2 regions of the Lysinibacillus sp. CD3-6 genome follow, and region 2 is predicted to be linked to the other one. Evidence: riboswitches for the same ligand, from Rfam matches in the RefSeq annotation. Region 2 holds a riboswitch; the other holds the start of a gene.
The links. Region 2 has a riboswitch for FMN ahead of ribE (riboflavin synthase). Riboswitches for the same ligand answer to the same signal wherever they lie in the genome.

Region 1 (5,087 bases), 280 kb from region 2:
GGCCGCTACGTCTGAAGAGCAACATGCAACTGTAGCTGAAATCTCATTAAAATCAGAGGAATTGGAAGAAATTTCTACAAAACTTCAAAACGAAGTGAATAAATTTAAATTTTAATCGATCACTAAATACTATGGAGGAGCACTAATATGAGTAAGAATAATATGATAAATATTAATTCGAAAGCCGATTACATTTCAATTGCTTTTACAGGTAATTTAGAATATGGATTAATCGATGAGCTAAAAGAAGAGCTTCATGCTATTAGTTTAGAACCAAAGCATGGCTACATAATTGATATGCAAAATGTCACGAATATTGATAGTACTGGTTTTGGTATGATTATTAATTTCGCAAAGAAAGTTATGATTACCGAACGGAAAATCGCCATTATTGTGACAGATGAATTTATTCGAAAACTGTTCGCTATCTCCCAATGTGATAAAGTATTCCCTATTGCAAAAAGTGAACTACAAGCACAGCAAATGATTAAAGAAAAAAGCTGGTCAGGTGAACTCACACTAAGTGAATATTAGATTAGGTGCCAGGCACGCAAACAATTCTCAATTCTTCTAGTCCTCTGCGAGAACCCAAAACAAAGCCGCAACAAATCGCGTGATAGCGAGTGTTGCGGCTTTCGTTGCGCGCACGAGTGCCAGGCACTCACACAATTTTACTCTTCAATTATTTTTGTAAAAGCATATTTAATAAAACAACGATAATAACGATCGGTACGACCACTAACATTAATATGCGATATGTCTTATAAAAACCCTGCCCCATTTGACTTCCCATTAACAATTCCTTTTTCACAAAGCTTTTATCAACTACATAAGCAATAAATATCGCAATCAATAAGTTGCCCATTGGTAACATTAAATTGGACACTAAATAATCAGTAGCATCAAAAATCGACTTCCCGAAAATAGAGACATCTGCTAACAAGCTAGACGATAAAGCCGACGGAATGGCAGCAATAAAGACAATAACTCCTAGTAACAACGTTAAGACTGAACGTGACATATGCCACTTTTCTATAAATGCTGCAACAATAATTTCATATAAACTAAATGATGACGTTAACGTTGCAAATAAAAACAGTAATAAAAACAGCGCTAAAAATACTTCACCAAAAGGCATTTGACTAAATGCAGTCGGTAGCACCATAAATAATAAGCCAGGTCCAGCTTGTGGCTCTAAATCAAAAGCAAACACTACAGGGAAAATAGCTAGTCCTGCTAAAAATGACACAAGCACCGTCAGTATAACTACTGAACCTGCTGAGTTTGGTAAACTAACATCCTTTTTCAAATACGAACTATATGTAACTAAACAAGAGAACCCGACTGCCAAACCAAAGAATGACTGCCCTAATGCTTCTAATAGCGCCTTACCCGTTATATTTGTAAAATCTGGCCATAGGAAGAATTTCACACCTTCCATTGCCCCATCTAATGTTAATGCTCGAATAACAAGAACGATGAACATCACAAATAATAATGGCATCATCCACTTATTTGCTTTTTCAATACCATTTTGCACACCGAGCGAAATGACGAGTACATTTACCAGTGTAAATAACGCTAAACCTAATAACGTAATCCACGGCGTGCTAATAATTTTTCCAAATAGTTCACTCGGATTAACCGTAGAATCAATAACAGCCCCTGATACACCTAGGCCACTATATATAAATATCCAGCCCCCTACAACACTGTAAAAGGTTAATAATAAAAAACAGCCAAGTACACCCATGCGTCCAACCCAAGCCCAAGCAGGTTTCGTTGGAACTACCTTTTTATAGGCTGTAATCGCCTCCGATTGCGTACCACGCCCTAAAATATACTCAGATAATAACATCGGTAGGCCAATTAACAAAGTGAACACCACAAATATAAGGAAAAATGCGCCTCCCCCACTTTGACCTGTGACATAAGGTAGCTTCCAAATAGCCCCTAGCCCAATCGCAGCACCCGCCGATGCTAAAATAAACCCTAACTTACTGGACCATTGTCCATTGTTTTCACTCATCTCTTCAATCTCCTCAAATCTAACTAATCTCACATTAATTGTACATTAAAATAGTAATTTAGACTAGTCAATTCCCAAAGATTTCACATGCTAATGGATCTATAAACAAAAAACCCCGAGTAAGAATAAACTCGAGGCTTAATTTATTATTTTGATAAATACATTGTACGTTGTTGCTCAATCCATCTGCGCATCGTTGTGAACAGTAACGCCATAATCGCTGTTAAGAGCACACCTTTGACGATATTAAATGGCAAAATACCTGCAATAATCATTTTATATAATGAATCGCCAACTACTGGCTCCATGCCTAAGAAATACGTGTACATCGGTAAAAATACTGCGTAATTTAAAACGCTCATACCTACTGCCATAACGATTGTTCCTGTTGCCAAACCTCCAACGAGACCTGCAATTGTTTTAAAACGATTAAACACAAATGATACTGGTAAAATAAATAATATACCCGTTACAAAGTTTGCAATATGACCGACTGGAACCCCTGTAGGCGTACCTGAGAAAATCCAATCCAATATATTTTTAAATAGTTCTACTAAAATACCCGCTACTGGACCCATCGTAATAGCAGCAAGTAAAGCTGGCATATCACTGAAATCCACCTCTAAGAATGCTGGGAACGGCGGAATTGGGAAATTAAATAGCATTAATAAAAACGAGATACTGCTCAGCATACCAATCGTAATAAACGATTGCAGTTTGATATTTTTCTTCATTGAAAACTCTCTCCTCTTTGCTGATTCAATCTTGCAAGAAGAAAGGTTACGACGTAATCGATTGTTTTTTCACGAAAAAACCCTTATGCACATCAGCATAAGGGAGAAAAGGCATGATTAAATAGCGCCATTACTAGCTTTTTTTGTGCAAACAGTGCAATCCATAGACACACTGAAAAAAACGTTCGCACATAGCTTAATTCGTAACAACGAATGACGATCGTACCTTCATCTTCTCCCATCCAGACTATACTGTCGGCCTTGGAATCACACCAAGTCAGCCATGCAAAAAAATCTTTGCACAGGTCGCGGGCTGAAGAGCCATGTAGTAAATCTTACGAGCTAATGTAGTTTGTAATACACTAGCGATTTACAACTCTATTACCGCCGGTCGGGATTTTCACCCTGCCCCGAAGATGAATCAATATTATTTTATAAATTAACTATAATGTTTTATCGCACAAAAGTAAATACTTCTGCTTAAAAAATTCCGATTAAATTTGTATGTTTTAATCTGTGTGCGATGAATTCCGTTTTAGCATAAGGATTCCGCTTTCTAACACTGGAATTCCGCGATTCAGAGCTTGATTTCCGCGTTATAGCACTCGAATTCCGCGCTTCGACATCAAGATTCCGCGTTCCAGCACCCTGATTCCGCGATTCACCCTCCAGCATTATTCCGACACGGAGACACACAAAAGCAGCTATCTCCCAATAGATAGCTGCTGTACTTTGTTACTGCATCGTTTGTTTATTTGCCCCTACAGGCATGGGTAAAAACTTTGTTAAATCAAAGCCTTCCCAACTCTCCTGTACGACGTTATCTAAGCGCAGTTTTTTATCGAAGCTTGAAGCTGTCAGCATCATTGCTTCGATTAATTGCGTAGCTCTTACTGCATCCATTGTCGTCAAATCAAGCGGTGCGTCAAATGTGATGACAACGCCCCCCTCTTCTTCTTTCACTGTATATGTTACATTTTCAGGGACAACGGGTACATAAATATCATCTCTTTTATCACGCATGGCAATAAGTGCCTCTGTAACAGTTGGATACGTTTGGTGGAAGTCGGGCGATAAATATTCAGTCCCATTTTCTTCTGTATATAAATAATAGTTGTAATGATGATCTTTCGTTAACTGAATAGGCTCACTTGGCTCACCAGCCTGTGAGAATTCATAAGGAGTACCATCTGCATTTTTTAACGAAATCGCTTTATATTCTGAGTCGGTAAACGTATCCTTTAACGAGCTTAAATATTTTGTTACGGAAGCTGACGCTACATCGTAATCATTTTTTTCAGGTAAGACGTGAACTAGCGTCTCTCCTTCTTCTTTCAACTCACCTTTGTATGGATGATAATTAGCAAAACCTAGCGCTTCCTCATCAATTTGTGGTGCGTATTTTTCATACATTTGTAGTGTTGTCGGCTTTTTCTTTCCAAAATCAGCCGTTATTTTTTCATTCGGGATAACATAGGTCATAGGTATGCTATCAGCATTGCCACCTGGTAAGCCGATTCTAAATACGACTGCATTTGCTAAATCTTCTTCGTAAACCGATGTACGAAGGGATAGCATTCTTGCATGTTCGGCACCGATATTTGCTTTCATCACACCATCTGCATTTTCACTTTCTGTTACTGCTTGATCCTCTTGCATCGTAGAAAAGTTTTCAGGGGGGGCGTTTGCCTCGTCCTTCACTGGATTATTATTTGATAAAAACACGTACCCTGCTACGGATAGTACAAAAACTGCTGCAATACTGCTAAAAATAGGTAGTTTACTCTTTCTACGCTGCTTCACAGGCTTCATACTTTCATTTTCTTGAACAGCGATAGACTGCTCTTGTTCTTCAAGCACTTTTGAATCTGTCGGTTGTTGCATTGCTTCTTGAAGATGTATATTATCTTGCAGACGGGCATCTGCAAGCAATCGCTTCAGCACTTCTTCTTTCGAACGGTCATCAGTCAGCTTCGGGGCATTCTTCAACATTTGTTCTAGTTGTTCATCGTTGTCAAATTGTTTATGAGTCATTGCCTTTTCGCCTCCTGTTCCCTTACCTGTTGTAGCTGTTGCCTTAAAAACTTAATGGCTCGATGTTGCGTCGTTTTAACCTTCGCTTCTGTCCAATCAAGTATTTGCGCCGTTTCAGCAATCGATAAATCTTGGAAATAGCGCATAATAATAACCATTTTTTGATCTCCTGTACAAATTTCAAGCGCAGACTCTATCTGCATTAATTCATCACTGGCCTGTAGCATTTCTTCTGGTGATGGTGTGGTTGAATGTAATTGTTCCGTTTCCCAGTCAAAAAAATCGAGCGA
Region 2 (5,087 bases):
TTTGTTTAGTAATATTCCATTTCGAGATATGGTTCTTGCAATTATTTTCTATCAATTATGGGTTCTTTTTATGATTTCGTTTACTTCAATGATTAGTACCATTTTTAATGGGCAGGGTGTTATCGCTTTAATAAGTATTGTTTGCTTGCTTATGTTTAAAATAATCAGTGGTTTACATCCTATAATTGATTTAGTAAATCCTGCTGGAATGAGTCAACATGCCGTGATGGTATTAATAACGGGTTCAATCGATTCGCATTTATATGGCAATATGTTCATTACTTTCATATGGATTACTATAATCGTAATGTTTTCACACTATTGGATATCTGCAAAGAAATATCATAAAAATTAAATAAGCATATTAAATCGAGTCGAGCGGTCAAATGGTAGGGGAAAACAATTACTAGTGCCAGTCACTTTGAGTGACTGGCACTTTCTTTTTCGCGTGATTTGACTAAATAATAGGCATTGACGGAGGCCGCAATAGGGATAATGGCTGCTATACCAATGCCTGCACAAAAAATTGTAATCAGCTCCGTACTGAACACTTTAGAATTGATAATATCGCCAATTGAGTAGTTTAAATCTTTAAACCATATTAAAAGACCTAAATAGCCACCAAAGAAAGCGAAAAATAAAGTATTTGTGTCTGTTCCTAAAATATCCTTCCCAATGCTTACACCTGAAGTGAATAGTTTTTTTCTGCTAATGAGCGGGTTGTGGTGGAAAATTTCGTGCATCGACGAGGCGATGGATATGGCGACATCTAAGATGGCACCTATTGTACTCATGATGATTACAGCAGCGCCAACTTGAACAAAGTTAACACCAATATAAAGTGAAAAGATACTAATTTCCTCTGTTGATTCTTCTCCAAATCCTTGAATCATTGACTTTTCTGTGACAAAAACTATAAAAAATAGCAGGATTACAATAGTAATCATTGTTGAAATAAAGGCGGTAATTGTTTTGCTGTTCTTTTCATTGATATAAAATAAACTAATCCAGCTAATGATTGTACAGGCAATAAACGTTAAGACAATTGGGCTGTTATTAGGATTGGTCATTAAGAAAATCGTTACAAAGAGTACCGCGAAGTTTAAAAATAAAGAAATAAAAGAGCGAACACCTTTTTTTCCACCGATAGCAATCATTAATATAAATAAAATGGCCGTTAGCCACACTAATACATTCATCGATTTACCCTCTTTCGTTTAATGAAAATCATAGAAGTGTAAAGACTGATGGGAATTGTTAAAACTACGCCAATCCCGCCTGCCAGTGCACGAGCTAGTTCTAATGAAAGATTCATGGAAAGTGTTAGCCCTAATGTAGAAGAATTTTTTAAATATAAAATTAGCATCGGAATGGAACCACAAATATAAACAAAAAACAAAATACTCGTTATTGTTCCCATAATATCTTTGCCAATATCAAGTCCTGAAGTTTTTAAAGCTTTATCAGAAATAGTTGGATCTTGGTCATATAGTGCAAACATGGAAGAAGCCATCGTAATTGAAACATCCATAACAGCTCCTAGGGCTCCAATAAACAAACCAGCCATAAAAACCATGTGATAAGGTCGAGTTAGAAATTGCATTTCCTCATAACGAAGTCCTTTTTCAGATGTAATCCACATTACGAAAAAGCTTATAAGCAAGGAAATGAAAGTTCCTAAAATGGTTGCAAGCATTGCAGCATAGGTTTTTTCATTTAATCCGTTTATAAGTATCAACGAAACACCAGTAAATAAAAGAACACATACACCACTAACAATTAACAAATTAACGTTAGAATGCTTAACATATAAATCCAATGCAAATGATAATATTAGGGCATTTACAATCAAACTAATGATCGAAAATAAACCTTTTCTTTTGCCAACAATTAATAAAGTAAAAATAAAAATCCACGCTACCATTAAAACGTAAAAATCACGTTTGACATCTATAATTGTCCCTGTTAATTGTCCTGTGTTTTTCGTGTCTGCCTTAATGGATATAAATAATTTATTTCCGACCTTATATTCGTGATCAAAAGCAGCCGAGGAAGAGTATTCATTAGTTAAATAAATAAGCTGTCCTTTAGCTTCTCCATTTTTCAACACTGCCGTTATACGCTGTGTAAATAATTGATCGTCATTGCTGTACATATCCGAGACAGGTGTTGTATCTTCTAACACAGTTTTGGTAACTTCAGCAATTGGACGTTCGTACAAGGATTCATTGTGACCAACGAAAAAAACGGAAGCCACAAAGCACAATGCTAATAGGAAATATAATATAATCCGTATAGTAATTTTCTTAGTAGAATTACTAGTAAACAATAAAAAAACCTCCAATGAGGGAATTTGACTATGTTCGTATCAAGTTTGCCGTTAGACAGAAGACGCTTGGAACAATGATTCACGTTAACATCCCTATTTTTCTATGTCAAGCTTATCAAAAGTAGTCACCTAGGAAGTAACGCTCTATACCAATTAAAGTTTCTTCTTACCGATTAAGTGGCATAGTAAACTTAATGGTTATACAATGTTATCTTTAGGTTTTTTACGTAACACACGTCCGTTCATATATGATTCCTTTAAATAAAGATGCATTGTAGTGTGATATCAAGCTTCCATCTTTCGCCTAAATTACATTTAGTTACGAAAAATATTTTTAGGTGGATAATCTATTGAAATAATGTTATCGTAAGAAATAACTAAATGAACATATCCTTCAGGGTAGGGTGAAATTCCCAATCGGCGGTGATGAAGTAATTCAAAGTCCGTGAGCGCAAGCTGATTTGGTGCAAATCCAAAACCGACAGTTACAGTCTGGATGGGAGAAGGGTAAACGTATAAGCTTTTTAAATTCGTATGAGTTTAAAGGGTCTATTTGGCTACGCTTATATAGATTACTACTTCCCATCGACTTCGTTGGGGAGTTTTTTATTTAGTTAACAATTTAATAAGTATCTGTTCTTCGGGGTAGGGTGAAATTCCCAATCGGCGGTGATGAAGCAATTCAAAGTCCGTGAGCGCAAGCTGATTTGGTGCAAATCCAAAACCGACAGTTATAGTCTGGATGGGAGAAGAACAATGAGATGGTAGCCTGTGGAAAAATATCATATCCACTAGGTTTATTTCGTGACGTCTTATTTATTAGAACTCCCAAACCCCTTTGTTAAAAAGGGGTTTTTTGTTTAGCTCGTTTAGGCAATTACAGGTCGAAATAAAAATTGGAAAGTTGGTGGAAAAATGTTTACAGGTATTATTGAGGATATTGGTACAGTAAAAACCTTGCAAAACGATAGGCAAAGTATGAAAATAACTGTTACTTCGCCAAAGATAGTATCTGATGTGAAGCTAGGAGATAGTATAGCTGTTAATGGCGTATGTTTGACAGTCACACAATATAATGAGCAGGAATTAACAATGGACGTAATGCCTGAAACGGTGAAAGCGACAAATTTGCAGCAACTGGTCGTTGGGAATGCTGTAAATTTAGAGCGAGCGATGCCTGCAAACGGGCGTTTTGGCGGTCATTTTGTTTCAGGTCATGTTGACGGTGTGGGGAAAATTTTACGCAAACGTCCAATGGCCAATGCAGTCTACATCGATATAGCACTGTCAGAACAATTAACGAGCTATTGTATTCCTAAAGGTTCAATCACAATTGATGGAACAAGCTTAACGCTCTTCTATGTGGATAAAAACAGTGTTACCGTATCTCTTATTCCGCACACATACGAGGAAACAGTACTAGGAATAAAAAATGTTGGGGCATTAGTCAACATAGAAACCGATTTGATTGGCAAATACATTATGCATCAGCTCCACCGTGGTCAGCAAACATCGGCCATTACGAAAGATTACTTAGCAAAGCATGGCTTTTAGCCTGTTTAAAAAGTATAGAACAGACAATAAATGAAAGTTTATTAGGAGGTGGCAATTTTGCTACATTCAATTGAAGAAGCAATTGCAGATTTAAAACAAGGCAAAATGATTGTTGTCGTGGACGATGAAGACCGTGAAAATGAAGGGGATTTACTTGCCCTTGCAGAGTTTATGACACCAGAAACGATAAATTTTATGGCTACATATGGAAGAGGGCTTATTTGTACGCCGATTTCACAGCAGCTTGCACAACAATTAGCATTGCCTCCAATGGTCGTAAATAATACAGACAATCATCAAACGGCATTTACCGTAAGTATTGATTATATAGATACAAAAACAGGTATTAGCGCCTATGAACGTGCATTGACGATTCAGAAAATGCTAGCGTCACAAGCGCAAGCGACTGATTTTCGTAGACCTGGTCATGTATTTCCCCTGATAGCAAAGGAAAATGGTGTGTTAGAACGCAGAGGACATACTGAGGCTACTATCGATTTAGCGAAGCTTTGCCAAAGCATACAAGCGGGCGTAATTTGTGAAATTATGGGGGATGATGGTGAAATGTTACGCTTCGATGATTTAGTTAAATATGCAAAAAAACACGACTTAAAAATGATATCGATTGATGCATTAGCAGCATATCGCCGTCAACAAATCCAAGGAAAAAATTCACTTACAGTGTAAAAGAGGAGAATTCATTATGGGAAAAACATTTGAAGCACAATTGATCGGCAATGATTTAAAAATAGCGGTAGTAGTTGGTCGATTCAATGAATTTATTACAAGTAAATTATTAAGTGGCGCATTAGATGGCTTAAAGCGTCACGGTGTAGACGAAGAGTTAATTGATGTTGCGTGGGTACCAGGTGCATTTGAAATTCCATTTATCGCAAAACAATTAGCTGAAACAAAAAAATATGATGCCATTATTGGTTTAGGTACAGTTATTCGTGGCTCTACAACACATTATGATTATGTTTGTAACGAATCAGCAAAAGGCATAGCAAATGTGTCTCTTGCTACAAATGTACCAGTTATTTTTGGTGTTGTCACAACCGAAAATATTGAACAGGCAGTGGAACGAGCTGGAACAAAATCAGGGAATAAAGGCTATGATGCAGCAATCTCAGCTATTGAAATGGCGAACTTACAGAAACTAATTAGTTAAAATGATTGAAATTCCGTTGTATTAAAATTTCCA

Region 1: linked by a shared signal. The riboswitch ahead of FH508_RS06835 (ECF transporter S component) and the one ahead of ribE (riboflavin synthase) in region 2 are both predicted to bind FMN.

What each region holds. Positions count from the first base shown of each region.
Region 1 covers NZ_CP085880.1:1,448,289-1,453,375, reverse strand. Annotated here, with positions in the region: gene FH508_RS06850 (methyl-accepting chemotaxis protein) at 1-115, shown strand, start outside; gene FH508_RS06845 (STAS domain-containing protein) at 148-534, shown strand; gene FH508_RS06840 (sodium-dependent transporter) at 683-2,029, opposite strand; gene FH508_RS06835 (ECF transporter S component) at 2,176-2,763, opposite strand; FMN riboswitch at 2,990-3,185, opposite strand; gene FH508_RS06830 (RNA polymerase subunit sigma) at 3,499-4,797, opposite strand; gene sigX (RNA polymerase sigma factor SigX) at 4,794-5,087, opposite strand, start outside.
Region 2 covers NZ_CP085880.1:1,724,940-1,730,026, forward strand. Annotated here, with positions in the region: gene FH508_RS08205 (ABC transporter permease) at 1-355, shown strand, start outside; gene FH508_RS08210 (YibE/F family protein) at 417-1,199, opposite strand; gene FH508_RS08215 (YibE/F family protein) at 1,196-2,329, opposite strand; FMN riboswitch at 2,716-2,841, shown strand; FMN riboswitch at 2,962-3,087, shown strand; gene ribE (riboflavin synthase) at 3,245-3,883, shown strand; partial or broken gene ribB (3,4-dihydroxy-2-butanone-4-phosphate synthase) at 3,941-4,534, shown strand; gene ribE (6,7-dimethyl-8-ribityllumazine synthase) at 4,587-5,054, shown strand.